One region of the Paenibacillus sp. FSL R7-0313 genome, then DNA from elsewhere that is predicted to be linked to it. Evidence: riboswitches for the same ligand, from Rfam matches in the RefSeq annotation. Region 1 holds a riboswitch; each other region holds the start of a gene.
The links. Region 1 has a riboswitch for S-adenosylmethionine ahead of metA (homoserine O-succinyltransferase). Riboswitches for the same ligand answer to the same signal wherever they lie in the genome.

Region 1 (10,807 bases):
TTTGAACAACTTGAGATGAAGAGCCTTGGCTCTTGGATGGGAGTGGCAATAGGGTGAGCAACAAGCAGAACGTACGAACAGGCAAAAAGTGGTGGACAGGGGCTATGGCCCTCGTCCTGGCCTTGCCCGTAATTCTTTCGGGAGCAGTAAGTGCGCCACAGACAGTGGATGCCAAAGCAGCAATTAGCACCAAAGTACAGAAAGTAAAAGCAGCAGGACGTAATTTTACCGTGCAGACCGTTTCGATTCCAAAGGGAACACCGGTTACCGTGGGACTCGCGAAGAAGCAAGTTGGCCAGACGGCAACATTGCCATCAATTGTGAAAGCCTATGGTGCACAAGCAGCCATTAATGGAGCATTTTTTGAAGCATACAACGGAGCACCAGATCCATACGGCATGTTAATAGCAAATGGTAAGGTCATACATATTGGAAGATACGGAACATCCATTGGATTTAAGGAAGACGGCTCGGCGATCATGGATTCACTTCAGGTGAGTTTGACAGGTAAAGTAACGGATACAAAAGGTAAATCACGGAGTTGGTATGCAACCTTTATTAATCGAACACCTTCAGCGAACGCAAGCATTACGATGCTGTATACGCCTGAACGAGGTGCCACAGTCGGGTTCAAAGGTGGCACTGCGGTTGTCATGGAGAAAGGTATCGTGACCAAAAAATTGCCCAATACCAATGTAGCGATTCCTAAGAATGGCTCGGTATTGGTCTTCACAGGTAATCAGAAGTCTTCTTCGGACCGTTTCACCGTTGGTTCGACCGTAGAAATGAATTATAAGTATACGAACGCAGCAGGCAAAGAGATCCCTTGGCAAGATGTAGTGACTGCTGTTGGGGCAGGTCCCCGTCTGGTGAAAGACGGCAAGGTAGCTGTCAATCCGACGAGCGAAGGTTTCAAGGATGCCAAGATTCTTAATGCTTCCGGAGCCAGAAGTGGTATTGCGATCATGGCGGACGGTTCTGTTATGCTGGCTACCGTTTCCGGAGCAACAATCAAGGAGTGGGCAGCGGTGATGCAGAAGCTTGGTGCCAAACAGGCCATGAATCTGGATGGAGGTGCTTCCTCGGGTATGTATGCCGGGGGCAAAATGCTGACTTCTCCAGGTCGGCTATTGAGTAATACACTCGTATTTGGCGGCTCTGTGCGTTAAAAGAAAGTGATTATGGGAGGTATGACGCCAAATGACACTCACATCTGATCGAAAGCCAGGGGAGAGCAATACAGCTGTTCTGGCCATTAATGTAGGCCTGCCGCAGCCGCTCCCTGGGCAGAAGCGTGAAGTGCTGAGCGGCATTGTGAAACATCCTGTATCCGACGTGGTTTTCCTGTCATTCACTGGAATGACAGGGGACGGCCAGGCGGATCTGGTGCATCATGGCGGCCCTGACAAAGCCGTTTGTGTATACGATTACAGTCGTTATCCGGCGCTGGAACAACTGATGGATCGCAAGCTGGATTGGGGAGCTTGTGGAGAAAATCTGACGGTTGAAGGCTGTGCCGAAGAAGACGTACGGATTGGTGATGTGTACGAGTTGGGCGAAGCCACAGTGCAGGTCAGTCAGCCCAGACAACCTTGCTTCAAGCTGGGTGCGAGGTATGACTATAAGGAGCTGCCTGTTTATTTTCAGGAGAGTGGATATACCGGCTTTTACTTTCGTGTACTGCAAGAAGGTGAGGTAAGGCCTTCATCGATATTTCGACGGATCAGCACCGATCCAACATCAATGACAGTTCTTGAAGCCAATCGAATTATGCATCAGGGGAAAGAAAATGTCGATGGTATCCAGGCGTTGCTGGCCATTCCTGCGCTGTCAGACAGCTGGAGGCAAACGTTAATGAAACGATTGTCCAAGCTGGAGAACAAGTAGCAGGGTAATTATAGTGTCATCAAGTAAAATAATCCGAATTCCTTTTTTAAACTAACTTGGGAGTGTGACTAACATGACGATCTTAGGCGCAATTGAAGCAGGCGGAACCAAATTTGTATGTGGTATTGGCACAGAAAACGGAGAAGTTCTGGAACGCGTAAGTTTTCCAACAACAACACCGGAAGAGACAATGGCTCAAGTGATTTCATTTTTTGAAGGCAAAGGCATTGAAGCTCTGGGTGTAGGTTCATTTGGTCCGATTGATCCGATTGAAGGAAGCCCAACATATGGTTATATCACAACAACACCAAAACCACATTGGGGACAGTATAACGTGATTGGCAAGCTCAAGGAGCATTTTGATGTGCCGATGACATTTGATACCGATGTGAATGGTGCGGCACTTGGAGAAGCAACCTGGGGCGCTGCACAAGGTCTTGAGAGCTGTCTGTACATCACTGTGGGTACAGGTATTGGTGCAGGTGCTGTGGTTGGCGGTAAAATGGTCCATGGATTGTCACATCCAGAGATGGGACATATCATTGTACGCAGACATCCGGAGGATACATACGAGGGTTTCTGTCCGTATCATGGTGACTGCCTCGAAGGCCTTGCAGCAGGACCGGCCATTAACAAACGTTGGGAGCAACCGGCTTATGAACTGCCGGCAGATCATAAAGCTTGGGAGATCGAAGCACATTACCTGGCACATGCACTGATGAACTATGTTCTGATTCTCTCTCCGCAGAAAATCGTCATGGGTGGCGGAGTAATGAAGCAGGAGCATCTCTTCCCGATGGTGCGTAGCAAACTGCAGGAGTTGCTGGCTGGATACGTTCAGCATCCTGCACTTCAATCCGACATTGACCAGTATGTTGTTTCACCAGGACTTGGTGACAATGCGGGTCTGTGTGGTTCGCTGGCGCTTGCCAAGTTGGCATTGAATAAGTAGTTCATTAAGGGATTGACGAATTTTACCATTGTGGTATGATATGGGCAACAGCATAGTACGGTTAATGAGGAAGCACCTCTCTTGCATGGATTTTGCAGGAGAGGTGTTTTTTGTGCTGCCTGCAGGTAGCGTAACTAACCCGTATAGGCTGAAATGTTAAAGGGAGGGAACAGAAAATGGAAGTCATTTTCATGAACAGATTGTCCAGAATGTCAGATCAGAATGCAGAGTATGCACAGCTATGGATTGGGGAAGAGGAAGATAATTGGCAACTGGGATGGAGTCGCTACGAGGAAGGAGAGCGTGAGGACAGCATCTGGTATGAAGGGACTTCTTGGGAGGAGCTGCTTCATATTTACCGTCATCAGCTTGCCATACAGATGAGTGAGGGGTACCGACCGCAGTTGCAGGGGTTATTTCATGAGAATGATGATCTGAAGTCACGCAGTTATGGTGGACAGCGGCTCCATTGTTACAGTGAGTTATACGGCAATGAGCAATTATATACGGATCTGTGTACATGGCGCAGGAAGAGAGCTGTGTCTGACCGGAAGGCACCGTATTTTATTGCAACGAATCGTCTGCTGCGTTTGATCAGTGCTTTTGTTCCGCAATCGTTGGATGAACTGATGCAACTGCCGGGCGTAGGAGAGAGCAAAGCGACTGAGTATGGTACGGAATGGATGGAGATTACAAACGGGTTGGAGCGTTCAACGACATTCCCGCTGGACTGGGTATACACGGCGCTGAAGGAAGAAGAGTATGAGAGTTGGTTATACAAGCAGAGAGAGCAGAAGTACAAGCAGGAACTTGATAAGTTCACCACGCGCAAGCAGGTGCTTGAAGGCATGAAGGAAGGGTATACGTTAGAGGAGATTGTTAATCGATCCGGATTATCCCGACGCGAGTTGGTTGAGTTGTTAGAGGCACTGGATCATGAAGGTTATGACACCGATTGTCTTCTTGATGTGGAGCTGGCAGTGATGCCAGAGAACGAACAAGAGGCCGTATGGAGTGCGTATGAGGAGCTGGGAGATACGTTCCTGAAGCCAGTATTACATAAGGTGTATGGAGGAGAGAAACCCGATGGAGGAAGTCTGGAGCAGGTCTATGAAAGACTGCGCATGATTCGAATCCGTTTTCGTCGGCACGCAGAGACAGAGAAGAATGTTGGTTAATGATTAGAAATGAAAAAAGACGAGGCGTTGCTCCCGGAGGAGCGCTTCGTCTTTGTTGTTTCATACGAGTTCATACCCAGTCTTTCTTACGGAAAATGAAGAACATGCTTAGGCCCAGAGTAACCATCAGGCCAATCACAACAAAATAGCTGTATTTCCAGTTAAGCTCTGGCATATTCGTAAAGTTCATGCCGTATATACCGGTAATGACCGTCAGCGGCATGAAGACCGTGGTAATGGCGGTAAATACACGCATGATCTCATTCGCCCGGTTCGCAATACTGGATTGGTAGGCTTCTCGCAAGTTGCCCATCAGGTCGCGATAAGTCTCAAAGGTTTCAGATATTTTTACAGCATTCTCATAGATGTCACTGAAATACTTTTGCAGTTGATCATCGATGAGACGCAGATCTTTTTTGTTCAGGGTGTTAATGACCTCTTTCTGAGGTCCGAGCACTTTCTTCAGCCACAGAATCTCACTGCGCAGCCCGATGATTTCATTCAGATGTGACTTTTTGGTGTGCATCAGAATGTCTTCCTCAAGCTTCTCGATCCGTGCTTCAATTCGGTCACCTACGGTGAAATAATTATCAACAATCAAGTCAACCAGCAAATACAGCAGACGATCCGGTGTACTGATTTCCTGTTCCCACAGGATTGGTTTCAGTGTACGCAATTCGCTGACCTTTTGCTTTGTAACACTAATAATGAAATGTCTGCCGAGGAACAAGTTCACCGCACGTAGAAATATTTCTTCATCATCGAAACGGATACTATTAATTACAATAAAATAATGGTTTTCATAAATTTCAATCTTCGGACGTTGTTCTTCGTCACTGAGACAGTCTTCCACAGCCAGATCATGCATCAAGAACAGCGGCTGAAGTACCGCCAAATCGTCTACGTCTGCATCAATCCAGTAAAATCCTTCCGCTGGTGGAGTCAGCGCCTGCTGAATGTCGTCCACCGGAATAAATACACCGTTGTTTACCAACCGGATTTTCATCGTTAATCTACTCCTTCTGCACCCGCCAACTTGGCGGATATTATCATTATGGGCGCAAAAAGAACAAATCAGCCGGTCGGCAGCGGAGCCTGGAGATCAGGGCTGCGTTCACTATATAATCAAACGGAAGTCACGTCCCGCTGCCGGCATGCTGATGTCAATTCTCTATGCAGTTTGTCGGAATTCGGCTGCCAGTCAGGCCTCGGGTCGCCATCCATTTAATATGTCACCTCTCACATAAGGGTTTATAACACCTTGTTTAGTATACCGCTGGTACAAGGTGCTTTCAAGCGCAAAAATGTGTCTATTTCGCGCCCTGAGGCAGTGTATGACAACGGATGATGAACGGTTCCGATCTGGGAAGCAGACATCGAACTGCATCTTGACGTGAGGGCATTAATGTAATAAAGTAGACGGTGAACCATATTTAATTACAATCTAATACAGCGAAATCTTATCAAGAGTAGGTGGAGGGACTGGCCCGATGAAACCCGGCAACCGGCGGTATACCGCACGGTGCTAATTCTTGCAGCGACTAAGTGTCAAGTGGCACTGTTGTAACTGAGAGATGAGAGAGGCGCATATCTTTTTTACATATGACCTTTCTCGAAATCCGAGGAAGGTCTTTGTTATATGCCCCGACTTCTCAGCAGTGATTTTCGCTAAGGAACTTGAGGTTGTTTGTAACGTTGGATGAAAGAGCAATTCAATGTTTTTACAAGCTCAAGGCAGTCTATACCTGTATTGATGTGAAGACATCAAGCCAGGGGTGGCTGCATCTATCTATGCAAAAGGAGGAGTTAGACTTACTATGCCAATCAAAATACCCGATACTCTACCAGCAAAAGAAGTACTTGAAGGAGAGAATATCTTCGTCATGGATGAAACTTCTGCATATCAGCAGGATATTCGTCCACTCCGTATCGCTATATTAAACCTGATGCCCACAAAGGAAACGACCGAAACACAATTGCTTCGTCTGGTGGGAAACACGCCTATTCAGGTGGATGTCGTTCTCGTACATCCCAAATCCCATACGTCGAAGAATACGTCTCAGGAGTATTTGGATCTGTTCTATAAAACCTTTGATGAGATTGAGCACCGCCGTTTCGATGGAATGATCATTACGGGTGCCCCGGTGGAACAGATGGATTTCGAAGACGTGAACTATTGGAATGAAATCCAGGAGATCTTCGAATGGACCAAAACCAATGTGACTTCAACCCTCCACATATGTTGGGCTTCCCAGGCAGGTTTATACCATCATTTTGACGTACCTAAGGTTGCACTGGATGAAAAGTGTTTTGGCGTTTTCCCGCATACCATCAATAAACCACATGTTCCGTTGTTGCGTGGATTCGATGAGGTATTCAACGTTCCACATTCCCGTCATACGGAAGTGAGACGCGAAGATATTGAAAAGAATGAGAATTTAGAGATTTTGGCTGAATCCGAGGAAGCGGGGATCTTCCTGGTTGCTACCAAAGACGGCAAACAGATTTTTGCCACAGGACATGCCGAGTATGACCCGTTCTCATTAAAGTGGGAGTATGACCGGGATACAGCCAAAGGGTTGGATATCGCATTGCCTAGACATTATTATCCGAATGACGATCCTTCCCGTGTGCCACCGGCTACTTGGCGCGCTCATGCCAACTTATTATTCTCTAACTGGCTCAATTACTATGTGTATCAAGAAACACCTTACGATATTGGCCCGCAAATCTAATCGAGATTACAGGAGGATGCAGCAATGGAAGACAACAACAAGTTGAAAATCGAAAGCCGCTTAGCACAAATTGGGTCCATCAATGAACCGGTAACAGGCGCCATTAACTTTCCGATCTATCAATCCACTGCGTTTCGCCACCCGAAGCTTGGACAAAGCACGGGGTTTGATTATATTCGTACGACTAATCCAACCCGTAAAGTATTGGAAGAAGCCGCCGCAGCGCTGGAGTCCGGTGATGCAGGGTTTGCCTGTAGCTCGGGAATGGCCGCGCTGCAAACGATCTTTGCCATGTTTGGTCAAGGGGATCATCTGATTGTATCGCTGGATCTGTATGGTGGAACCTATCGTCTGCTTGAACGCATCTTGTCCCGTTTCGGCGTAACTGCCAGTTATGTGGACACAAATGACCTTGCAGCATTGGAGAAGGTTCGTCAGCCGAATACCAAAGCTGTATTCATTGAAACACCAACCAATCCACTGATGATGATCACTGATGTGGAAGCTGTTGCTTCCTGGGCGAAAAGTTACAACCTGTTGACCATTGTTGACAACACGTTGTTGACTCCATTTTTCCAACGTCCGATTGAACTCGGTGCCGATATCATCATTCATAGCGCTACCAAATATCTGGGCGGACACAATGATGTGCTGGCCGGACTAATTATAACCAAGGGTGAGGCATTATCTGCAGAGATGGCATTCCTGCATAATTCCATTGGAGCGGTATTGTCACCAAGTGACTCCTACCAGTTGATGAAAGGTATGAAAACGCTGGCTCTTCGCATGGAGCGTCATGAATACAATGCGCTTACCATTGCCAAATATTTGCTTGAGCATCCAGCGGTGGGTGAAGTGTACCATCCAGGCCTGTCGGATCATCCGGGGTATGAGGTGCAGAATAAACAATCCACGGGTAACACAGGTATCTTCTCGTTCAAAGTGAAGGATGCACGTTATGTTGAACCATTGCTGCGTCATATCAAACTCATTGCTTTTGCCGAAAGTCTCGGCGGAGTCGAATCCCTCATGACCTACCCAGCGGTACAAACGCATGCGGATATTCCGCTTGAAATTCGTGAAGCCGTAGGTGTGGATGACCGTTTGCTCCGGTTCTCTGTAGGCATTGAACATGCGGATGATCTGATTGCAGATCTCGGCAATGCTCTGACAGCTGCACAACAGGAAGTGGAAGGAGGCGTGCACTCATGAGTGAGTCCAATAACAAGCCCAATTCGGAATTGAAATTTGATACCAAATTGCTCCATTTTGGAGATGAAATTGACAAAACAACTGGAGCCTCCAGTGTACCAATCTATCAAGCTTCAACCTTCCATCATTTTGATATCTTCAATCCGCCTCAACATGATTACAGTCGTTCGGGTAATCCGACACGGCAGGCTTTGGAAGATTACATCACACTGCTTGAGGGCGGTGCACGAGGCTTTGCCTATTCTTCGGGGATGGCTGCGATTTCAAGCGTGTTCATGATGTTCTCCGCAGGAGATCACATGATTGTAACGGAAGACGTATATGGAGGTACGTATCGTTTGCTTACTTCCATATTAAGCCGTATGCAGATTGAGACAACCTTTGTAGACATGACCAACATTGATGAAGTAAAAGCGGCACTCAAGCCAAACACCAAGGCAGTTTATATGGAAACACCGTCCAACCCAACCCTGCGAATTACGGATATCGCTGCCGTAACTGACTGGTCGAAGGAACATGACCTGATCACGATTCTGGATAACACCTTTATGACACCGTACTATCAGCGTCCAATTGAGCTTGGTGTGGACATCGTCGTACATAGTGCTACGAAGTTTCTCGGAGGTCACAGTGATGTACTGGCAGGGTTAGCCGTTGCTCGCACGGAATCACTTGGCGTACAACTGAAACAGTTGCAAAATGGACTTGGAACTGTACTCGGTGCACAAGAATCCTGGCTTCTGATGCGCGGCATGAAAACCTTGGGGGCTCGCATGGCTCATAGTGAGCGAAGCACAGCCAAACTGGCGGCATGGCTTAATGAACGCAGTGATATTACCGCTGTCTTTTATCCTGGACTGGAGGATCATCCGGGCCGCGAGGCACATGAGCGTCAATCCACAGGATATGGAGCTGTCGTTTCATTTGACGTCGGTTCAGGTGATCGTGCAAAAGCAGTTCTTAACCGGGTGAAGCTACCTATTGTTGCTGTAAGCTTGGGAGCTGTGGAGAGTATTCTGTCCTACCCAGCCATGATGTCTCATGCGGCAATGCCAGCTGAGGTTCGCCGTGACCGTGGCATTACAGACGGGTTGCTGCGCTTCTCCGTAGGTCTGGAAGATATCGAAGATCTCATTGTAGATTTGGAGCAAGCACTTCAGGAATCCTAGCAAAAGTGGATGCCCGAATACGCCGATGCGTATCACTTAAGTTCGAACTAATTCTTTTCCATATGTAAAAATTTTTACTTATTTTTAAAGCACCTGAACATAAGGTGCTTTTTTTCACATGTAACCTGTGTTACGATATGTGGAGTACAGAAATACGATGTTGCCACCAGAACTTGCTTCTCTTGAACAAGTTGGGACGGATCGTTATATAATTTCTCTTCATGAGGGAGGCTTTTTTACGATGAGTACGGTAGACCGTATCTTAGATAAAGCCCTTCGGGGCGAACGTTTGGACTTGGAAGACACGATTCAGTTATTTGAATCCGATGAAGTGGACAAAATCGGGGCAGCTGCTAATGTCATTATGAAACGCATGCACCCTGAACCATACAGAACATTTGTAATTGGGCGTAACGTCAACTACACAAACGTGTGTGATGTGTACTGCCGTTTTTGTGCTTTCTATCGCAGACCCGGTTCGGATGAAGGGTATGTGCTTCCAGACGAAGTTATTTTCCAGAAGATTCAGGAAACGGAAGATGTGAATGGTACCGAGATTTTGATGCAAGGTGGAACGAATCCAAACTTGCCTTTCAGTTATTATACAGACCTGTTGAAAGCCATCAAAGAGCGTTTCCCGAACATCACGATGCACTCTTTCTCTCCAGCGGAGATTATGAAAATGGTTGAAGTATCCGATGGCCTTACATTGGAAGAGGTTGTTCGTGCCATTCACGAAGCTGGACTGGATTCCTTGCCTGGTGGCGGCGCTGAAATTCTGGATGACCGCACACGTCGGAAGATTAGCCGTTTGAAAGGCTCATGGCGGGATTGGATGGACGTTATGCAAACTGCACACCGCATCGGTATGAACACCACGGCAACAATGGTTATCGGCCTTGGTGAATCGATGGAAGAGCGTGCATTGCACTTGCTCCGTGTACGTGAAGCTCAGGACGAATGTATTGCGAACAAGTATGACTCCGAAGGTTTCCTGGCGTTCATTCCGTGGACTTTCCAGCCAGACAATACCAACCTGAAGCTGGAGCGTCAGACTCCAGAAGAGTACTTGAAGACTGTAGCCATCAGCCGACTGGTGCTGGATAATATCAAGAACATTCAATCCTCTTGGGTAACGATGGGTCCTGAGATTGGTAAGAAGTCGCTTGAATTTGGCTGCAATGACTTCGGTAGCACCATGATTGAAGAGAATGTAGTATCTGCTGCTGGTGCAACTTACAAAGTTAACATTGAATCCATTCTGCGTTTGATTCGGGAGTCCGGTTATATTCCGGCACAACGTAACACCCGATACGAGATTGTGCGCATGTTCGACGAAGAGAATTCCGTGCATGAAGATTTCGTAATGCAGAACTAATCCTGATTATTTGAATACTACTCCCATAAATGCTGATCGTTAGATAAGTATTTATGAAACCAAGCCCGCTGACTACTCCGTTTGGAGAGACGGCGGGCTTTTTGATTTGTTTCTGCGGATTGAGGTCATCAAACAGTACATGTTACGCAATTGGCGATATTTTATATTGAAATTGAACTGTTACAATGAAAGGGAACTTGTGTAGTCAGACACGCTGGAAGGGGTAAACCGATGAAGAGAAGAATACTTGGCAAGACGGAACTGGACGTACCTGTATTGAGCTTTGGGGCATCCTC
Region 2 (10,807 bases), 2.9 Mb from region 1:
GCAAAATGAGTTCAGTGGCTTTCAATGGTCTTTGACTCTTCCAGTTATGATGAACGGCATTGTAGCAGGACTATTGTTACTAGGTGTTGCGGAGATCATACGGTTGGTGCAGGATATTAAAAATGAAACGGTAGGTCCAGATTAAGTTTGACCTCGATTTTTGTTAAGGAGTTGTTTATTTTGAAATGGTTATGTATTCGATTTTGTTTGTTGATCAGCATCCTGAGTCTAGGATTGTTGTCAGTAGACAAACCTTCAGCGTCGGCTAAAGCCAAGACCGTGCCACAACTTGAATGGGTCAAGCAGGTCGATTCTGGCCAATGGGGGGATGGATTCACTCCGCATTACTTCAGACTGGATTCGTCCGGCAACCTAAACATTCTGGTGAGAAAGGTTGTGAATGAGGACCTCATATATGTGGAGAACATAAGTGGTGAAACCGGGGACATCCGATGGTCCAAGCCAGAATCTGATTATGGTTCAACAAGTGATGGTTACATGTATACTTTCAAACCTGCTGAAACTGATGACTATGAAAATAGATTAGATGATATTATTACGGTCTCGGATCTGACAACTGGTAAACCGATATGGTCTTCAATAAACCCTTACTTTCGTGAAGGTCAGTCCTCAGATTTCGCCAAAAACGGAACAGTTTATTCTTTCACTTATCACAAAAACAAATATGTAACTCTTTATTATTATGATGAACAGGGACATCGAAGCAAAAAGCTTGTTCTCCCCTATATGCAATATTACACAATAGAAGGCAATTTTATTTTAGGTCAACCGGGCAACAAAAGTCCGTATACTCATGTTTTTAATCTTTCTACAGGTAAGAAGCTAACGGTGCTGACCAATGAAACAACCTTGCCCTACGGGAATAGGGTTACGGACGATGGAACCCTAATAACCCGGAAGTTTATCAATAACCGTGAACTTGAGTTGAGGGCATACTCGCCTACAGGAAATTTGAAATGGAAGTATGATTTTTCTTTTAAAAAGGGGCCTCCCGAGATATTTATCATCCATGATCGTGTGCTGTATCTGGAACAAACCGCAGGCAATATCATGCTTATGAATTCCGATGGAAAATTCATTACAGGGGTCAATGAAAATCCCTTCTACATGCAAGGTGAGCCAAATAGCTCTCTGAAAATGGCCATCGATTTACAGAGTTTTATGTACATCCAATACACGGAACAGGGAATAGAACTCGTGATTAGAGATTCAAATAATCTGAGAGAACTCTATCGGGTGTCGCAGAACGATTGGAAAGATGTAAGGTTTAATCGAGATGAACTGTTCCTCAACAAGCAAAATGAACTATTTTTCATACCTTCCGACGGGCAAACGATAAGAAAGTATCAGTTACTTCCATAATCCAGAGAACATTACATAAGGAGTCTACCAATCATGAGTTTAAAACGAATCAACTATTGGCTTATAGCCAGCCTATGCATCTTCCTTGCGATCCCATCCGAGCCAGCTCTGGCTAAAGATCTGCTGCAATTCCAATGGGGGTATGATATTACCAACGGCGGACAGAGTGCAACAAGCTCATATTCAATGAAGAGTGTTACAGATACCATGGGGAATGAAAGTCTGCTCGTAACTAAAGCAGACAAGAATAATGATTATTATATCGACAGTGTAGATGCCAAAACGGGGAAACTCCTCTGGTCCATTCCAACGAACAACGAGTACAAACTTTCCGATGATGGATATATGTTTATTTTTCACGATAATCAAGTGAGTGCCAAGCATATAGCCACAGGTGAAATCCGTTGGACTGCACCTTTGCCCGGCACGCAAGAAGATTTTTTGAGAAACGGGGCTGAGTTAGCCTATCCAGAAGAAAATGGAAGTTTATATGTGGTTATGCACGCTGACGATTCAAAAAGTAGTACACTCTACTATTACGATACAAAAGGAACTTTAATCCAAAAGTTCAAAGTTCCATATTTAATTGAACAGATTACAGGAAATGTGATCATCGGCAAAAAATTTAGTGATCATCCCGATTTCTACATGAGCAGCCTGACCACAGGAAAAAAAATAAAAACGATTGCTGGCGGAAAAGGGTATAACCAGATTATGAGTATATCTGATGATACATTGTTGCATTATAGTATTCACAAAAAAACTATGACGCTAAAAGCATACAATAGTACGGGGAAAATCAGATGGACAAAAGAACTTCCTTATATTGATTATTCAACAGAAATTGTTGCATTGAAGGATCGTTTTTTGTTTGTGGATGCTAAAAATAAACGAATAAAATTATATTCATCTGCGGGTAAGTTAATCGCTGAGAAGGCATATCTGCCGATACCAACCACCTATAACAGCTATTGGATGCCTCTTCATATGGCAGTTGATGGTACAAGTTTTATGTTTACAGCTAAAAAGAATGGAAATGACGAACTTGTTATTATGGACACAAGCAATCTTAAGGTTTTGTTCACCTACAAGAAAGGCGAATTTGATCTTGAAAAGGAACGTCTATTTCTCAATAACACAACCGGTCTGTACTTCCTGAGTGACGAAGGTCGTACCTTAGTTAGCACTCAGTTAATTAAATAGCACAATCAGAAGCATCAGAAGAGGAATGTCCTCATGTTGATGTTAACGCTAAATCACACTGAAGAAGCCCTCACCAATCCAGTAATGGGTCGTGAGGGCTTCTTCATATTTGGTTGTATCTCTAGCTTTTCGGGGTACAACTCTACATCAAGTCTTTTAATTCCGCCACTTCTTCGCAAGTTCGCCAATCTGATGTGGCGTAGTACGGCAACAGCCGCCAATGATTTTTGCACCCACAGCAACCCATGCCTCCGAAGCATCACTCATACTGCCACATGTACCCTGTCCACTCCACGTCTTCGTTGCTGCATTGTATACTTCTCCCGAGTTCGGATACACAATAACAGGTTTGTCGCTGGCACGGCTGAGAATACTTACGGCTTCTGTCACCACTTCCATCGGAGCACAGTTCAGGCCAATCGCCGCAATCTGCGGCTCGGAGCCAAACGTCTGTGCACATACCTCAAGCGGTGTGCCCTCGCTGATGCTTGTCCCGTCTTTTAAAGAAAAAGATAACCAGGCATATGCATGAGGAAACTCCTTCAGCAAATCAACCAGCACCTGTGCTTCCTGCAAGGATGGAATCGTCTCAAAAGCCAGAATATCAGCACCCGCTTCAAGCAGCGCGGCCATCCGCGGACGATGGAATGCAGCCAACGTCTCATCTGTCACACCGTAGTGACCGACATACTCCGATCCATCAGCTAGATAAGCGCCGTAAGGCCCAACCGATGCAGCAATAATTGGACGTGGACGGAGACTGTCTTCTTCGCGATCCACTGTAAGATCTACTATATGCTCCTCATTCTCCACGGTCTCGGAACGTATCGAAGGAACTTCTACAAGCTGACCTGTCGAGCTTTCTCTCCCTACTAAACCACTCTGCACTTCTGCCCATACGTCATCTCTCGCCTGTGCAGCCAGCTGCACCGTCTTGCGAATCAGGTCCAGTGCTGCCTGTTCATCGATCCCTCTCTTGCGGAAACCATCCACCGTCGCCTGATAACTGGATGTAATCGCACAGTCGGCTCCTGCTCGAAAATAATCTGCATGGACCTGAACGATAACATCCGGATTCTCAAGCAACACACGAGCAGACCATAGTGGATCATCGAGATCACATCCATGCTGTTCAAGTTCCGTTGCCAGCGCTCCATCCAGAATCATGACCGGATGTTCACGCAGGATCTGTTCTATGGGGTTAGTCTGTTGTGCTTGCGTCATGTACTTGTCCTCTTTTCTTATTCACACGTTCTGTCAGATAATAAGCAGCGTAACATACTGCGATAAACGGAACCCCACAATACAGCGCAATTCGCTGTGTCGGGTCAAAGGCAATACCTATGCATGAAGCTAGGCATAATATAAATGAAACAATTGGTACCACCGGATACAGTGGTGTGCGGTAGACCAGATCTTTGACCGCATGTCCTTCCCGGATATATTGTCTGCGGAACATGTATTGGGAGGCACTGATGCTCATCCATACCGCAACGACAGCCAGACCTGAGATGGAGACCAGAGTAATATACACGGTACCTGGTGCAATGATGCTGGACAGCAAAGCTAGTGCACCACCCACCATACTGATCAGAAGTGCATTCAGCGGTACCCCGCTTTTGGTCAATTTGGCAAACCACGGAGAGATCGTTCTTTTGTCAGCCAAAGACCAGAGCATCCGTGAAGATGCATATAGGCCTGAATTGGCAGCAGAGAGAATCGCCGTCAGAATAACAAAGTTCATAATGTCTGCTGCATAGGGTACTCCCACCCGCTCCATTACCGCTACAAACGGACTTTCCAGTACACTGGCATCCGACATGGGCAGCAAGGCCGACAAGATAACAATCGTTCCGATGAAGAAAATAACCAAACGCCACAGCGTTGTATGAATAGCCTTTGGTATCGTCTTTTCCGGATTCTCCGTCTCACCGGCGGCAATGCCGATTAACTCGGTGCCTGAGAAGGCAAAGTTTACAGCAAGCATGGTCATCAATATCGCTGTAGCCCCATGAGGGAACCACCCGGATGCGGTAATATTTGATAGAAATGGAGCCGGTTCAGAATCCGCCATGGGAATGATACCAAACATGGCTGCGCCACCGATAATAATGAAGATTACAATAGTAACTACTTTTACAGATGAGAACCAGAACTCGGATTCCGCAAATAATTTCACCGTTAATGCATTAAACAGAAAGATCATCAGTGCAAAGAGCGCGCTCCATATCCATACGTTCACCGATGGGAACCAGCGCTGCATCAGCAATCCGGCGGCTGTGAATTCGGAGCCAAGCGCAACAGTCCAGGTTAACCAGTATAACCAAGCCACCGTGTAACCTGTTGCCGGTCCGATATATTTGGCTGCATAACTATGAAATGCTCCCGTCTCTGGCATATGAACAGACAGTTCACCAAGACAGAGCATCACCAGATATACAACGATGGCTCCGATCAGATAGGACAGAATGGTTCCCAGTGGTCCCGCCTGCTGAATGGTGTAACCTGAGCTGAGGAATAATCCCGTTCCAATGACTCCTCCGAGAGAGAGCATGACCACATGCCGTGCCTGCATTTTTCGCTGAAAATGCCCTTTGTCGTTGTTGTTCTCCATACCTACTGCTCCCCTACTTCTTCATCCAGAAAAAACAAAAAAGACCCACTCTTCCTAAAGAGTGCGCCGTTACTGACAAATAAAAACAAACGCTCCTATCTATCAGGCTTTCACCCGCTGGAATTAGCACAGTATCCTTCAGATCTGTTGCTGAGGTTTCTAAGGGCCAGTCCCTCCACCTCTCTGGATAAGAAAATGATTTTTTATAAATATAGCGATTGATCATGAATGTGTCAACATTTAAATAATAAATGGCACACCTCGCTATTCCGTAGAAGACCCCGGATTGATGATGGAGGTCTTTACCTCATACGTAATGGGTATAGTAGCAAAGATTTCATCCCAGTTCCCTTTAACCTTCTTCCACGTTTTTGGATATTTAATACGAATGCTATCGCGGAAACCAGCAACATCGACTTTGTAGGTATGTTGGAGCTTGTATAGTAACTGTTTGATCTGTTGCTCGACCAGTTCAGCAAAATCGTTTTCCATTTCTTTCAGATATGCACCCTTTTCCTCTTCTTCCGGTGCCCGCCAATCCTCCATTAGCCATCCTTCAGACTCTGCCTTCACATGGAACGAGATATCATCGCCATTAACCTTCGGAATGATTTTGATTTTCTTCTTCTTGATTTCATAGAGTACCGTGAAACCCTCCTTACTATATGTTTTTATGACACCACCTTGTTCTTTAGGCATAAGCCAGGACAGAGCTTCCAAATCAGTTTGGCTGAGTTCCCCCAGAAATTTGGTTGTATTTGCAGCAAATATGCTGCCCCCGGAGAACTTGTCCTCTCCATTGGCATTCAGCACATTTTGAAGCAGAAAACTGGACCCGGACTGCATCTGTGCATCCAGTTTTGCCAGCGAAACGGGTTCCAGAATCTTGTTGGAAATGTATGCATTGTTCGTAATGCCTGTAAGGTAAAATGCAGGAATACGGGAAGGATCATCTGAGGTAAGCACATCAACCGCCCGCTGGTGACTAATCAGTACAAGACAGTTCGGTCGAATATCGTTATCCCGGAGTACAAAATCGAGCAATTGAATCAGTCCATACTTTTTGGCAATATCCTTGGAGATCACAATAACCTTCAGATGATGTCCAATGAGTGGACGATCTCGCCGCAAAGCAAACTGACGAAAAATTTGCAGCATGGAATCTCCCGTAAGCTGCTCATTGGAATAAGACTCTTTGCCAGAAGAGGGTGAACCAGATTGCTGACTTTTTTGACTGCTAGAATTCCCAGGGGCAATCTGAACGGTTGCTGTGACATTGTTTTGTTTGGGATAATGCCCACCCTGCGCTGAAATCTTCTTCTCGAAATCGGTCTCTTTTCCAACGTCAATCCCGAGACCTACATACAAGCTTAGATCTTCTATCTCGCGGCTGCTCCAGCAACCTGATATTATACACAGGATGAACACAGCACAAGTTACTCTTAAGCACAGGCGGAATGAAATCATGCGTGTTTGCCTCCTTTTTTGCGAATTATGCTGATAAGCAACAATACCAGAGGTAATATAGCGAACAAAACTACAGATACGTTACCTAACATATCGCCCAGTGCAAAAGTTTCAAACACTGTTTTAGGCATCATTGCCGTCAGATAAATGAATGGAAGCAGGGCATACATAATCCAGCGTATCTTCTTTGCCCGAAACAAGTCCCGGATTCCTACGGAAGCACAGTAATGGGTAATGGCAAATGTCGAGAAAATCTGCATAATCCAGATCACCAGCAATAACGATTCGAAACGTTCAAATATCAGTCCCTGTATCTCAAAACTTCGTACCAGATCCAATGTTGGCCATGTTCTGGTCTTAATTCCATCCAAGGACAAACTGCCTACGACCATTACAACAGTGATCAGATATACCATTGTAGAGATAGTTAACCCCCATGTCATCGCCTTGTTGCTTTTCTTCGGATCTTGCATATATGCAGTGATGACCAGCATAACTTCGTAACCGGTATACGACAGTAGCGATGGTTTCAGCCCTTTGAGTACAGGCATGATGCCCTCACCCAATACGGGTCTGAGGTTACTAATTTCGAAGAGCTGATTACTGAGCAATATCTCCATGACAAATATAATCAAGGTGATCGGCAGGATGATCTCAAACACGCGAATAATGACACCAAGCCCACCGGAGATCATATAGATGCCTATCCACATAAATACCATTACAATAGCCCATGTAGGCGTGCGCTCAAGCAGATACATCCCCGTGACATCGGCCATGACTCTAATTTCGAATGCTGAAATGATCATAAAATACAAAATTGTCACACAACCCAGTATGTAAGCAATCCAGCGCCCGGTGATCTCCCGGGTAAACTGGAACACGGTTTTCTCAGGAAATCTGCGGCACAGGGTAACCAAAATCAGACCAATACCTGTGACAATGAGCCCTGACAGCAGGATGGAAATCCAGACGTCCGGCGTTCCAACGGCTCTGCTAGTTGTTCGAGGTAACGTCAAAATACCCGCTCCAAGCATGTAGTTAACGATAATAACAACGGCCTGTGTGGTGTTAATTTTCACTCGCGAGTCATTCACTTTGTTGTACCTCCAGACCTTCTGTGGATTGTCTACTTCTTGCGATCTGCATCTACCGGATTCGTCATCTCGGGACGTCTTCTCATCATGTTGAGTGGAGCACGAATGACAAAATCTTTCCAATCACTCAAGTGATATGGAACAGCTGGTGCGACATAAGGCACTCCAAAGCTGGAGAGTCGTGCAAGATGTGTACAAACCAGCAAGAAGAACATAACGACACCAAACAGACCTAGTATTGCAGCACTAAACATGGCAGCAAACCGGAGAATCCGTAGCGTTAATCCCGCACTATAGACAGGAATCGTGAAAGAGGATATGGCTGTAACAGCTACAACGATAACAAGAAACTGACTGATGATTCCCGCCTGTACGGCAGCTTGACCAATAATCAAACCGCCAACGATACCCATCGCAGGTCCAATCGGCTTGGGTAAACGTATTCCCGCCTCTCTCAGGATCTCAATGGAGAGCTCCATGATCAGCACTTCTATAATAGAAGGAAACGGTACTCCAGTCCGGGTTTCTATAATCGTCAGTACCAGCTTGGTCGGAATCAACCCCGGATGAAACGATATAAAAGAGACATAGAGCGCTGGAGCAAGAAGGGCCAGCATGGCGGACATAAACCTCAGGACCCGGAGAAATGTACCGGGAATCCAGCGTTCATAGTAATCCTCAGGAGATTGGAGCAACATGCTGAAGGTCACGGGTACCACGAGGACAAATGGCGTTCCATCCAATAAAATAGCCACTCGACCTTCAAGCAAAGCACCGATTACCCGGTCAGGTCTTTCCGTATTCAGAACCTGCTGAAAGGGACTCAGTGTATTATCTTCAATGAGTTGTTCCACATAACCAGATTCCAGCATCGAATCCATATCCATCTCTTCAATTCGCTTGCATACTTCTGCCACGAGATTAGGATCGGCAATATCCTGAATATAGGCTATCGCCAAATCTTTTTTGATCCGTGAACCCACTTCATACTTCTTAATAAACAGGCTCTGATCACTTCCATAACGACGCAAAATGCCTGTATTATCGCTTAATTGCTCTGTAAAACCAATACGTGGCCCACGAAGCAATCCCTCAGACAGGGGTTCATTCATACCTCTTGTTTTGATCTTATGGGCTCCAATTAATAAAGCACCCGGCAGTCCATCGACCAAAAGCGCATTTTTCCCAAAAAGTACACCTACTGCAAGCTCTTGAAGGGACTTCGTCTCCTCAACCAGACTGACAGGAAGTAATTGATCTTGCAGATATGCCGACAATAAGTGGGCGTTGTCCGGATGGAGGAATCCTTCCTGTTTAAGCATGGGAACCCCTTCTAACATCAACGGTGTAATCAAGTGATCATCAATCAAATCTTGATCTACCAAGCCTTCGGTATAGATGACCGCAGCCCGTGTATTCGTTCCCCTAATGGTAAATTCCCGAATATGCACATCTGCATTTTGTCCAAAGCTTTCTTTTACGCTAATCAGATTGGTATTGTACTTCTCGGTTAATTTAATATTGGCATAATGGCCCGTTTCGGTTCCTTGACCCTGTCCTTTGGCTGCTGGCGAGATATCCTCCGAGGATACAGCAGGTTGCTTCGAACGCGAGAAGCTTCCACGCTTAATGGCGGCATTGATCCAGCGCATGGTCATGGTAATCCCAATCGGAATAATCAAGACCAAGAATGCCTGAATCCATATGGACGAATCTGGCACGTAGGATAGAATTGTTGACCACATGTTCCCACCCCACCATTTCTCTGCATGTGAAGCTGCAGGTATTCCCAAGTATTGTGTCCCCGTTTGATCACAAAAATTCCCGTTTTTTTGTGTACTGAACGACAAAAAAAACGGTTCCTGTGCACGGAACCGTTATTACTATATATTTTTATACGATTCTGGTCACATGCTCCGCTTTGGCATCCAGCAAGTGAGCCGAAGCAGCAATTGCTGTAAAATCATTCAAAGCGATCTCAATCTGCTTCTGGCTCCGCTCAACGTATTCCTCTACTTTTTTGGTGCCGCCTGTGATATTACCAATTTCCTTGGTTATTCCAGTCACGCTATCACGAATCTCATTGATCGAACTCTCCACCATTGCGGATAGTTTCTTAACTTCCTTGGCCACGATATCGAATCCTCGTCCGTATTCCCCTGCATGCGCAGCTTCAATGGCGGCATTTAATGCAAGCAATTGTGTCTGTGATGAAATCTCGCGTATGGTTCGTACCACGCCCTGAATCGATCCCGCTTGTTCCTGCAGATGAGTCAGTGTTGCACGGTTAGTAGCCGACACCTCTGAGATATAGGAGATGGTGGACATTAATTCCTGGCTCCGTTCAATACCTACATCTGCCTGCCCATTCAGTTCATGAGACATCGTTTTCAGCTCATTCACTACGACCGAAATGTTGTTCTGACGGTTGGTAATGTTGGTGGCGATTTTGGAGACACCCAGTATCTTCTGATTCGTCTCATCGTACACCGGCATATATGTCGCCTCAAGCCATACGGAATTCCCCTTTGCATCCTTGCGTTCAACCTTGTCCTGGAAGCTGACACCATTAAATATGCTATTCCAAAAAGCATCATATTCCGGAGTATTTGCAAATTGACCGAAGCACAGTTGCTGATGCTTCATGCCGTACATCTCATCTACCGTGTATCCCATCGTCTGGGCAAAGACTTCATTCACGTAGGTTACCCGGCGATCCAGATCGAATCGAATGATAGCAAGACTTTTCTCCATCGCCTTGATGACCATTGCATCGGTGACAACATCTTTCTTTTCCATATCTAATATAGACACTTGATAACCCCCACAGTTCATTCCATAATAGACAGCCTTTAACTAGCAGAAAACGATCATAACAACATATGTATCCATCAGGTTCTAGATGACTCTACTATTGATACCCGATTTGCAGAACTTTGGATCACCTGTTGTCATTTATTTTTTAAAAGAAAATCTGCTCCACCTCATCCGCTGACAATGGCTTGCTGTAGTAGTATCCCTGCACTTTATCGCAACCCTGTCC
Region 3 (10,807 bases), 3.1 Mb from region 1:
TCTTCGGAGTGCAGAGCAGCGGCCAGTTTCTGAATTGCATCTGCATCCTTGTTGTCCTCACGGGAAACGAGGATGTTTGCGTATGGGTTACCTTGCAGATCTTCGATCAGCAAAGCATCATTAGCCGGATTCAGGTTCGCTTCGAGCGCATAGTTGGCGTTGATGAATACCAGATCCGCTTCATCCAGTTGACGAGGCATCATGGCTGCATCCAGCTCAATGATATCCAGGTTCTTCGGATTGGCTGTGATGTCTTGAATCGTAGATGAGATATTTGTGTTGTCTTTCAGGGTAATAATACCTTCCTTCGCGAGCAACAACAGAGCACGTCCACCATTGGATGGGTCATTTGGAATGGCTACTTTTGCGCCGTCAGCCAATTCATCCAAAGACTTAATCTTTTTGGAGTATCCGCCAAAAGGTTCAACATGAACAGGAGTTACAGCTACGAGGTTAAATCCACGTTCTTTATTCTCTGTGTCCAGATAAGGCTGGTGCTGGAAGAAGTTTGCATCCAATTTTTTATCAGCAAGTTGCTGGTTGGGTTGTACATAGTCATTAAACGTAACAACTTGCAAACGAATACCTTGTGCTTCCAGTTCAGGCTTGATGCTTTCCAGAATCTCTGCGTGTGGTGTAGGTGAAGCTCCAACTTTCAATTCAACTGTACGTGGTGCACCTGCTGAATTGTCTGCGCCGCTATCCGCATCCTTGTTGTTTCCGCAAGCTGAAAGAACTGCAATCAGCATAAGACTAAGTAGAGCGAAAGACCATTTTTTCATGTGTAAAACCCCTTCTCTCATCATTTTTTCATGTGGCGTCCGCACGAATGCATGTCCATCATGTTATCTATGTGTTATTTCCTGGTGAAAAATGTAACCAAGCGATCTCCAGCCATCTGGAGAATTTGCACTAAGATGACCATAAATACAACGGAAATGATCATAATTTCATTCTGATAACGATAATACCCATAGTTGATTGCCAGCGTTCCTAGTCCTCCACCACCAACCATGCCTGCCATCGCCGTATACGATACAAGCGTAACAATGGTGATCGTTATACCAGCAAGCAGTCCAGGCAGTGCCTCAGGCAGTAACACTCGTCTTACAATCTGTCCGGTCGATGCCCCCATCGACTGTGCCGCTTCAATGACACCCCGATCGACTTCACGCATTGTTGTCTCTACCAGTCGAGCGAAGTAAGGAGCTGCCGAAATAACCAAAGGTGGTATAACACCAAGCACCCCTGTAGCTGTACCGACGAGCGAACGAGTGAATGGAATAATAGCAACAATCAATATGATAAATGGGATCGATCGCAAAATATTAACAATCAGGGACAGTATAATGTACACCACCCGTGATTTGGTTGAAGCAGATCGGGCTGTCATGAACAGCAGCACCCCGAGCGGTAAACCAAAGATTACGGTAAACAAGCCTGATGCACCCAATATTTGCAGTGTCTCAATGGAAGCTTTACCAACCTCTTCCCAGCGAACTGTTGAAAAATCCATCTAACGAAGCACCTCCACATCAAGTCCCTCAGCGGTTAATTCTGATATCGTCCGATCAATCGCAATGGAATCACCCTCGAACCGAACGGTCAGCTGTCCATAAGGAACCTTTTTGATCGTAGAGATTGTTCCTTGCAGGATAGCAAAATCCACACCTGTCTTACGTACCGTCCTGGACAAAATCGCTTCATACGTTTTGTTACCCAGAAAGGATATCTTCACAAGTTTGGAAGCAGCACCTGCCTGCAAATCAACGCCTGCATTCGCCAGAGCGGTCTCTTCCAGAGCAAGTCCAGCTTCATGGTCACGCATCATGAAGTCCCGCGTAATGGCATGTTGTGGCTTCAGGAACACTTCTGTTACAGGTCCTTGCTCCACAATCCCTCCTTGATGAATGACAGCCACTTTGTCACAGATGTTCTGAATGACATGCATCTCATGTGTAATCAGCACAATCGTGAGGTTGTACTTTTCGTTAATGTCGAGCAGTAACTTCAGGATTGAATTTGTCGTCTGCGGATCAAGTGCTGAAGTAGCCTCATCACAGAGAAGTACATTCGGATCACTCGCAAGTGCTCTCGCAATCCCTACACGTTGTTTCTGTCCACCTGATAATTGAGCTGGATATTTGTTGCTATGGTGCTCCAGACCAACCAGATTGAGCATTTCCTTCACTTTGCAATCAATGGCTTCCTTGGGTGTATTCACAAGTTTTAGTGGAAAAGCTACATTGTCATATACCGTTGCCGAGGATAACAGATTAAAGTGTTGGAAAATCATCCCGATCTTGCGTCTCTGTTGCTGCAATTCGGTTTTGCTCAGTTCAGTCAGGTTGATCCCATCAACCCATACTTCCCCCTCCGTAGGGTGTTCCAACAAATTAATACAGCGAATCAATGTACTTTTGCCCGCTCCGGAATGGCCAATCACGCCGTAGATTTCACCCTTTTGGATGCTCAAATTCAGCTCGGATAACGCTGTTGTAGATTTTTTCCCTTTGCCGTACGTTTTCGTTAAACCTTTTAATTCAATCAATCGCACTTGCCCCTTTCCAACCACCTACATGTATCTTTACCCGATCTAAAGGAAAACTCCCCTTAAAGTACAAAAAAAGAGCCCTTTGCAGATACAAAGAGGGCTCTTCACGTGAAAGAATATACCTTCTCATCTGCCAAAATCGTGTCTTGCACCATTTTGTAGGAATTAGCACCTAACATCTATAACGAATGACACATGTATCATGTCGTTACAAATCGGTTGCCGGGCTTCATCGGGCCTGTCCCTCCGCCGCTCTCGATAAGAAATATGTTATTGTAGGATTTTATAAGTTCATGTAGTTTATGCTTTATAATGTGAACGTAACTTCCGAAATATCAGTTCTATCCGTGTAACATTCGATTGAAACTCAGTATATTCCAAGTATTCCGATTTGTCAAAGGGAATTATTTCTTTTCCATATATTATTGATATAACTATAAGAGGCTGTTAACGTTTCACAGACCATATCGACGCCTTGACGCATTTCCTGCACATGCTGATTCAGATCCTCCAACTTCACTTTACCTTGCAAGGTCTGGTGTAACTGCCACAGGTCATCGTGCATTTCGGAGTTCATGTAGTGAATTTCCATATTACGACGTTTGCGCAGCTTGCTCATCGGCTCACGATAAGAGTCCTTGATCTGAATCAATCGCAACGCAAGATCATGATGCTCCCTCGCATAATCGAACTGCCTCAACACAGTAAAATAGGAAAAATGCGCTTTGGTATTTGACGTATTCAGTTGGAATATTTCATTTAAGACGGTGCCGACTTTATCCAGAATGGCAAAGCAGCGGATAAAGCCATCTTTGTAGAAATACACATACCGAGCATACTCGGCTTTTTCAGTCGGCGTCATATCATCCGTTGAGCCTGCAACGACCTTTTTGCGAAAATGAGCAGCAGCGAAACAGCTTTGCTCCAGTTCATCCAGTGAGGAGATGAGTCCCTGAGTCCACACATACAGCTTCCGATAGTCATGCGTGGGATCATGGTCCACATGCATTTGTCGTTGAAATAGCTCAAGCGTATGCGCCATTGCGTCCATCGCTGCCTTCAATTTACCTTCGTTTATACGTGGCTTTTCCCCCAACAACGTTCGCAGCATATCTAACCTCCTCTTTTCCAAATCAACAAGAATTCATCACCGTAACGTAACACATCATCCATTCCGTGTAATTGCTGCTTGCCATAGGTTGCCCTGATCCCCCTGACATCAAACAAAGTCCACCTGTCCAATGATGTACATCACTGGATGGTGGACTTTCATATTTAGCCCAAGTACCTTTGAAAAAGTGAATCTATATCTTAGAAACGATTAACCGGGCGATACAGCTTGTACACCAGGAAACTCATATACGTTAAGACTCCGAACAATATGGCGATATCCAGCATATGAGCAAGAGCTACGAACATGTATACTTCCGGACGGTTCATTGTCACCATCATGAAAATACCAATGACTACTTGCATCAGAATAAGAACAACGGATACCACACCCAGAGTACGCATTTCCTTATTGTCCGGATGATTACGGTAAGCGAAGTGACCCAGGATTGCAATAACAATCACGAGCGACGCAGCTGCTGCACGGTGAGCAAAAGCAACCGCTACCCCACCCGAAAGCTCAGGAATAATCTGCCCGTTACAGAGCGGAAATCCGGAACATCCGCCGGCAGAATCCGTGTGACTCACAAATGCACCCGTGTATACCACGAGATATGTGTAAATGGTGGAGAACCAGACCAGATTCCTGAATTTTTTACTAACCCGAGGGTATTTATTCAGTCGCTCCAATCCGCCATCTTTTGCCTCTTGCCTGATGCCCAGCGCCATCATTAGAGAACTGGCAAAAGCAATCAGTGCAAAGCCAAAATGCAGTGCCATGACTGCTGAAGATTGGGAGAAGACAACGGCAAAAGCCCCCATGATTCCCTGGACGATAACAAATACCAGAGTTAAGAAAGAAAACAATTGCAGGTCACGGCGTGACTTGCCAAACCGCAGAAAAGCAACAAACGAGGCAATGGACAACAGTCCAGCCAGTGCACTTACAGCGCGATGGGAATATTCAATAAGTGAAGCCACAGTATGCGCCGGAACGAGTTTTCCGTTACATAAAGGCCATTCCGTTCCGCAGCCAAGGCCAGATTCTGTTTTGGTTACGATGCCTCCACCAAAAGTGGCCAGAAACATGACAAGACAGGTTAATACGGTTAACCATTTAAACAAAGTTAAGTGTTTCAATTTTTTCTCACCCGCTGTTGGTTTAAGATGGCGAAGAATATTCTCCGCTTGTTTCGGTACTTTGACACTTATTTCACAACTAAATTCATTATACCGGATAAAATGTTCATTGACGTCGCGCTTTGTGACAAAATGTTAACGTCTGCTGAAATAATGACCCACAGGTCATTGGAGTTATGTACAGAAACGTCTCTTGCATAGAACATGCCGAACATACAAACGCCATTTCCCTATTTCAAGAGAAATGGCGTTCTTTTAGTATACCCTTTTACAACATGAACCTGTCATACTTTTATATAAGTTCAATGAAACATTACACAATAACGGAGACAGTGTCTGTGTGTCTGTGTAAATATTCATTAGTTGAACTTATATAACATTATTTATGGATCGTGTTGTACACTTCGACTGCGCGATCCAGGAACTGCTCAATCTCTTCTCTCGACTTGCGCAGCTTGTTCACATACCGTACGAGTTCGCGGCCATCTGTATACGCCACAAAGCTCGGAATGCCAAGAATATTCTGCTCTTCACTAACCGTTCCAACCTGATCCACGTCGACCTCAATCAAAGTCAGTTCACGTGCATATTTCTCTTCAACCTCAGGCATAAACGGATCGATGTATTTGCAGTCTCCACACCAGTCTGCCTTGAATACGGCAATCGTCAAACGTGGGGATTGGATGGCTACATCAAAAGCCGGTTTGGAAGTAATCTGTTCCATTCGGTTCATCTCCCTTTCTGTACCTTGTCTTACCCTAAGTGAAGCAAATTGGCGAGTGGAAGTCAAATAATCAGCGCATACTTAGAATAAAACACATGCTCTGTGAATTTAAACTCAGAACATCATGAAAGGATGTCACATCATGACTTCCACCAGAACCGATTCTTCCAGCGAACAACATCACGGGTCCCTCCTGCAGATGGTCCGTTCCATTCCAGGTGCTGCCCGGGAAATCTGGCGTGGCAAACAGGCTGCATGGCAAGCTTCTGCACAGCTTCGTCACCCATTGCGTGACATCGAGTGGGATACAGATACGGCAGCTGCCTTACAGTCTGAGGTTGAGCGTTTGTTACCTGCCAGCGGCAAGTCTTTTGCACGCACGGACCAGGTTCAAAGCGCACTCGTCTGCGAAGAAGATTGCATCATTCTGGAAGAGATTAAGACACTGACTCAGGAGCACAATCGGAGTAATATCACCCGCACGGCAGCCTACTTGGAATGTTATGAGCAATATCCCGAACTGCATTGGGCACTGCTGGCCCATATGGTCTCTCGCAACGGCGGATATCACATGACAGATCTTCAGAGTGACTTAATGCATAATCTACAGAATCAAAGCGATCGCGAGCATATGTACCGACTGCTGGAGCGGTGCAATGCACTCATTTTCCAGGATGCCTATCCCCAGCTTCTGCTGTATATGAACAGTCGCCGGATCGGACGAAGCTGTTTCCATCTCTTGTCGCACTTTCACGTCTCGGCGTTTATGACGCCATTTTGGGAACGCTTTTGGCTGGAACGGTGCAGTTCACTGCTTAGTGTGGCATTAATTATTAATGAGCAGAACTATATCGAGAGCCGGGTGGTGCAGCATCCTTATTTTCAAAAAGAAGTCCTCTCCAAACCCGCATTCCATCTGCATAATCTGGCAGGTCTGAATCATATCGTCTTCCCTCTTGGACGGGGAGCAGGACTCGCAGGACGCGTCATTGAACATTTTGGCAAGCTGGATGAGCGAATCATGTTTGGCAAAGGGCTATATGCCCTGTTGTTTGGCGTGGAGCAAGTACACACACAAGTGTTGGAGTTCGCACGTTTGGTTCCCCATCGTGGCTCGCGTGCTGAATATTGGCCTGGTCTGTTTACCAATCTTGAAGATGAGGCGGGTGATCACACATTATACGCTCAGGCGCTGCTTGATGAGGAATGGCTTCCAGAAGGGCAACGATTATATAGTCCGGAACTGCTCTCCGTATGGGGGGACACGCCTTATGAACCGATCACCAGACATGACTGGCTTCAGACTCGGGATTGTCTCAGTTATCTGACGGCACCGCGTCGGCCATGGCTGTTTGAGATGAGTCACGAACACCGGTATGGCATGCTGAAAACAGCACTGGCTCATGATGCTAAAGCCATCACACACTAATGCTGAAGACCATATAGAGCAGACAAAGACGGATGATATGATACCCCGATGTATCGCTAATCCTCGCTTGCTGGGCTAATGTCGAGTTCAGTCGCTCAGCTCGCCTTAGCTAAACAAAAAGCCCTGTCCGCTTAACAGCAGACAGAGCTTGTATCCTATTTTCACAAAATATTAATGCTTGAATGATGCTCCTTGCATTTTTAACCTCTTTGCCCAGCTCCACGTTGAAGACGCATAAGTGGACGAAGAATTTTTTGCAGAATACGGGGGTAACTGCCCAGCTCGTCCTTGCGCAGTACACGCAGCACAACCATGAGAACCAGATACACCACCACAACAAGCACACCAACCACAAGGCAGGTAAACAAGAAAGATACACGCGCTGGCAGGAACAGTCCAAAGATCGTATTCCCAATCCAGTTCGTTGCAAATCCTACACCTGCTGCAAGCAAGACCGTAATGATAAACCCTTTCCAACGATCTCCCATGATGGAGAAATCAACGATTTTGCGAAGGACCCGCAGATTCAGGTATGTGATAACCAGGAAACAAAGGGCCGTTGCAATAATGATACCGTAAATGCCAAAGATCGGCGCCAGAATCAGACTTGCGATCAGTTTGATCACAACACCTGCTGCCACACTGACCATCGTAATCCGCGGTTTACCTACCCCAAGCAAAATGGAGTTGGTGGTCATCATCGTAATCTGGAAAATGGTACCGAATGTTAACAAGGCAATGATCGGCGTTCCATCCAGATTGGTAAACAGCAATCCGTTAACCGAATATGCTGCCGCACAAAGTGCAATGACAATCGGCATACCTGTCAGAATCGAAATGCGCAACGCAAGTGTAACCTGACTCTTCAGATGCGCTTCATCCTTGCGGGCAAATGCTGCCGATATGACAGGCACCAACGATTGACTCAAAGCGATAGCCAGAATCGGAGGAATACCCGCAATACTTTGGGCTTTCGCACCCAGGATCGCAAGTACACCTGTCGCTTCTTCAAGTCCGATCTGGCCACTAAGCAGTGGTACCACAAGGGATGAATCGATGAAGTTAATGGCTGGAACCGCAAGTGAAGACAGCACAATTGGAATAGACAGCTTGAAGATATCACTGTAGATACCTCGCATCGGTAACTGCTCTGCACGCTCGTAATTCAATTGGGCCGCACGGTCGCTACGACGCAGCTTCAAGGTGAAGTACAGCATGACACCGAAGGCACCAACACTTCCTAATACCCCACCAAATGAGGCACCCGCAGCAATCGTCTGGTCATCATAATTCCATTGCAGCATGACATAAGCCACGATAATGGCTGTACCTACACGAGCGAACTGTTCCACGATTTGTGAAATACCGCCTGCTGTCATGTTGCCGCGTCCCTGGAAATATCCACGCATCATCGCAATGGCCGGGAACAGCAGCAAGGCTGGAGCCAAGGCGCGAATGGCGCTGACCGATGCCGGTACTTTAGAGACATACGTGGCATAATAAGGTGCTGCGAACCACAACAAAGCAGACATGACTACCCCGGCGACAGCCGCAAAGATCAGGGCTGCACGGTAGATCTGTTGAGCTTCACTCGCGCGTCCGAGCGCATAACGTTCCGATACCATTTTACTAAGTGTGCTCGGTATGCCCGCCGTTGCTACAGTTAACAGCATTAAATATACCGTATTGGAGATCGTAAACGATGCGTTACCAACATCTCCGAGAATATGCTCCAGCGGCACCCGTTGAACCAATCCGAGTACTCTTGCGATCAGTGCAGCGGCCGCCAGAATGAGCGTACCCCTAATGAATGTTTCTTTCTTAGACAAACGAATTCCCCTTCTTTCCTCCACACCGGACGTGCATCCCGTTGAAGCTAATCCTGAACGTTTAGGCGAATCTTACCACCCAGATAATAAAGAGAACAATCATGACGATTTGCAAAATAATTTTCATCACAGTACTCGTAAATAGCCCCACGACGGAACCAAATCCAACTTTCGACGCTTTGGAAGGTGAAGACCCTCCGATCAGTTCCCCGATAAAAGCACCGATAAATGGTCCCAATACCAGTCCGAATGCCGGAATGACAAATGGGCCAATGATAACACCAATGGTACTCAGCGTTGTTGATAACTTGGAGCCACCGAACTTCTTCACACCCCATGCGCTGACGACATAATCAGCCACAAACAACACAACAACAATCAGAATCTGGATGATCCAGAACCACACACCAAACGGATCAAAGCTGAAGAACCAGCCGTAGACCAGAAACGCGAAGAAAATCGCTACAGCACCAGGCAGTATGGGATATACCGTTCCAGCCATCCCCACTGCAAACAGCAGCACAATCAAAATCCAGGCAACGGTTGCGAGCAAAGGTTACTCCCCCTTCAAAATATGTTCACGGATCACTTCGACGATGCCGTCTTCATTGTTACTCGCTACGATCAGATCAGCCGCTTCCTTCACCTGCTCTTGCGCATTACCCATAGCCACACCCAGACCCACGGCCTCAATGACAGCCAGATCATTCAAACTGTCTCCAACAGCAACAACTTCGGACATCTCGATGCCCAGCAGCTTGCAGACTTCCGCTACACCACTGGCTTTGGATACACCTGCAGGGTTGATCTCAATATTAACGGGTGAGGAGTTGGTCATTTGCAGACCACCCATTTGTTGCAGTTCCATCATGATCTGGTGACGAACTTCATCCACTTCCGTATTGAAGCCGAATTTCAACCATTCCAGACCTTCAATATTGTCCGTCCAGCGGTCACGATTGAATAGTTCTTCCACGGAGTATGCCCAGTACCAGCTGTTATATTTCTCACCAATCTCCTGCATCTGGCGAATCAATGCCGGGTCCATCAGATGACGCATATGCAGATCATGCGGGGCTTTCCAGACCTCACTGCCGTTAACGGTAACCATCGGTGTCTCCAGTCCAAGTTGGACCGCATAAGGCATCGCGTGGAATACCGCTCTTCCCGTAGAAAGGCACACATGTACACCCCGACGAATGGCAATTTGAATCCACTTGGCGGTCTCCTGTGTAATTTCATGATTATCGTTAAGTAATGTTCCATCCATATCCAATGCAAGCAATTTGTATTTCAGTTCACTCATACAGTAGTTCCTCCTAGGTTGTCTCTCTCCAAGTTGAACTCATGGATATCCATTCAGGCACTACGCGGGCCCTCTCCGTTCCACAATGGTTCTCCAGTTCAACTTAAAGGTTCTCTTTATCTATTTTAAACATTCTCTCACAACAAGATCGCCCGGCACCCGTAACAACGGACGCTCCGGACGTCACAGCTAACGACATTTTACCACAGATCATCTGTATGCAACAAAATAACCCGTAATCAGCAGGATGACGCTCCATTATCAATTTATATTGCATATGTTATATCCGGTTGCCCTTGTCAAAGTAATACGACCAGACACGCAAAAAACCGCCTGCATTGCAGACGGCTTCTTAGAATTTTGTTTATTCACCTGTTATCTACTTAAAATTCCATTACCTTGCCGCGAATTTGCGACGAGCGTAACGGAATACGATGCCATGTTTCGGTGACAGCAGCAGTGCGAGAACAAACAAAATCCCAGCAACAGCTACCATACAGCCCGCAATGGAAGCATCCAGGGCGTATGCCATGATGTAACCTCCAACCGAGGATGCTGCTCCGATCAGGACGGCATACAGAATCATTTTGCCCAGACGATCTGTAAGCAGGTAAGCCGTCGCCGCAGGTACAATCAGCATACCCACAACGAGAATCGAACCAACACTTTCAAATGAAGCTACGGACGTCATCGAAACAAGTCCCATGAGCAGATA

Region 2: linked by a shared signal. The riboswitch ahead of mmuP (S-methylmethionine permease) and the one ahead of metA (homoserine O-succinyltransferase) in region 1 are both predicted to bind S-adenosylmethionine.
Region 3: linked by a shared signal. The riboswitch ahead of NSQ38_RS10615 (methionine ABC transporter ATP-binding protein) and the one ahead of metA (homoserine O-succinyltransferase) in region 1 are both predicted to bind S-adenosylmethionine.

What each region holds. Positions count from the first base shown of each region.
Region 1 is NZ_CP150219.1:6,188,763-6,199,569, reverse strand. It holds gene NSQ38_RS26945 (5'-3' exonuclease H3TH domain-containing protein) at 1-57, shown strand, start outside; gene NSQ38_RS26940 (phosphodiester glycosidase family protein) at 54-1,169, shown strand; gene NSQ38_RS26935 (MOSC domain-containing protein) at 1,201-1,887, shown strand; gene NSQ38_RS26930 (ROK family protein) at 1,961-2,839, shown strand; gene NSQ38_RS26925 (HRDC domain-containing protein) at 3,016-4,017, shown strand; gene corA (magnesium/cobalt transporter CorA) at 4,088-5,023, opposite strand; SAM riboswitch class I at 5,475-5,598, shown strand; gene metA (homoserine O-succinyltransferase) at 5,835-6,752, shown strand; gene NSQ38_RS26910 (PLP-dependent transferase) at 6,777-7,964, shown strand; gene NSQ38_RS26905 (aminotransferase class I/II-fold pyridoxal phosphate-dependent enzyme) at 7,961-9,133, shown strand; gene mqnC (cyclic dehypoxanthinyl futalosine synthase) at 9,375-10,511, shown strand; gene NSQ38_RS26895 (aldo/keto reductase) at 10,743-10,807, shown strand, end outside.
Region 2 is NZ_CP150219.1:2,143,423-2,154,229, reverse strand. It holds gene NSQ38_RS09315 (hypothetical protein) at 1-145, shown strand, start outside; gene NSQ38_RS09310 (hypothetical protein) at 418-1,383, shown strand; gene NSQ38_RS09305 (PQQ-binding-like beta-propeller repeat protein) at 1,417-2,586, shown strand; gene mmuM (homocysteine S-methyltransferase) at 2,743-3,810, opposite strand; gene mmuP (S-methylmethionine permease) at 3,788-5,200, opposite strand; SAM riboswitch class I at 5,293-5,394, opposite strand; gene NSQ38_RS09290 (Ger(x)C family spore germination protein) at 5,465-6,667, opposite strand; gene NSQ38_RS09285 (spore germination protein) at 6,664-7,764, opposite strand; gene NSQ38_RS09280 (spore germination protein) at 7,797-9,509, opposite strand; gene NSQ38_RS09275 (PAS domain-containing methyl-accepting chemotaxis protein) at 9,658-10,563, opposite strand.
Region 3 is NZ_CP150219.1:2,414,089-2,424,895, reverse strand. It holds gene NSQ38_RS10625 (MetQ/NlpA family ABC transporter substrate-binding protein) at 1-782, opposite strand, end outside; gene NSQ38_RS10620 (methionine ABC transporter permease) at 857-1,516, opposite strand; gene NSQ38_RS10615 (methionine ABC transporter ATP-binding protein) at 1,517-2,551, opposite strand; SAM riboswitch class I at 2,678-2,819, opposite strand; gene NSQ38_RS10610 (Cthe_2314 family HEPN domain-containing protein) at 2,949-3,665, opposite strand; gene NSQ38_RS10605 (heme A synthase) at 3,866-4,789, opposite strand; gene NSQ38_RS10600 (thioredoxin family protein) at 5,184-5,528, opposite strand; gene NSQ38_RS10595 (DUF2515 family protein) at 5,671-6,957, shown strand; gene NSQ38_RS10590 (polysaccharide biosynthesis protein) at 7,158-8,786, opposite strand; gene NSQ38_RS10585 (DUF456 domain-containing protein) at 8,848-9,288, opposite strand; gene NSQ38_RS10580 (Cof-type HAD-IIB family hydrolase) at 9,343-10,092, opposite strand; gene NSQ38_RS10575 (metal ABC transporter permease) at 10,487-10,807, opposite strand, start outside.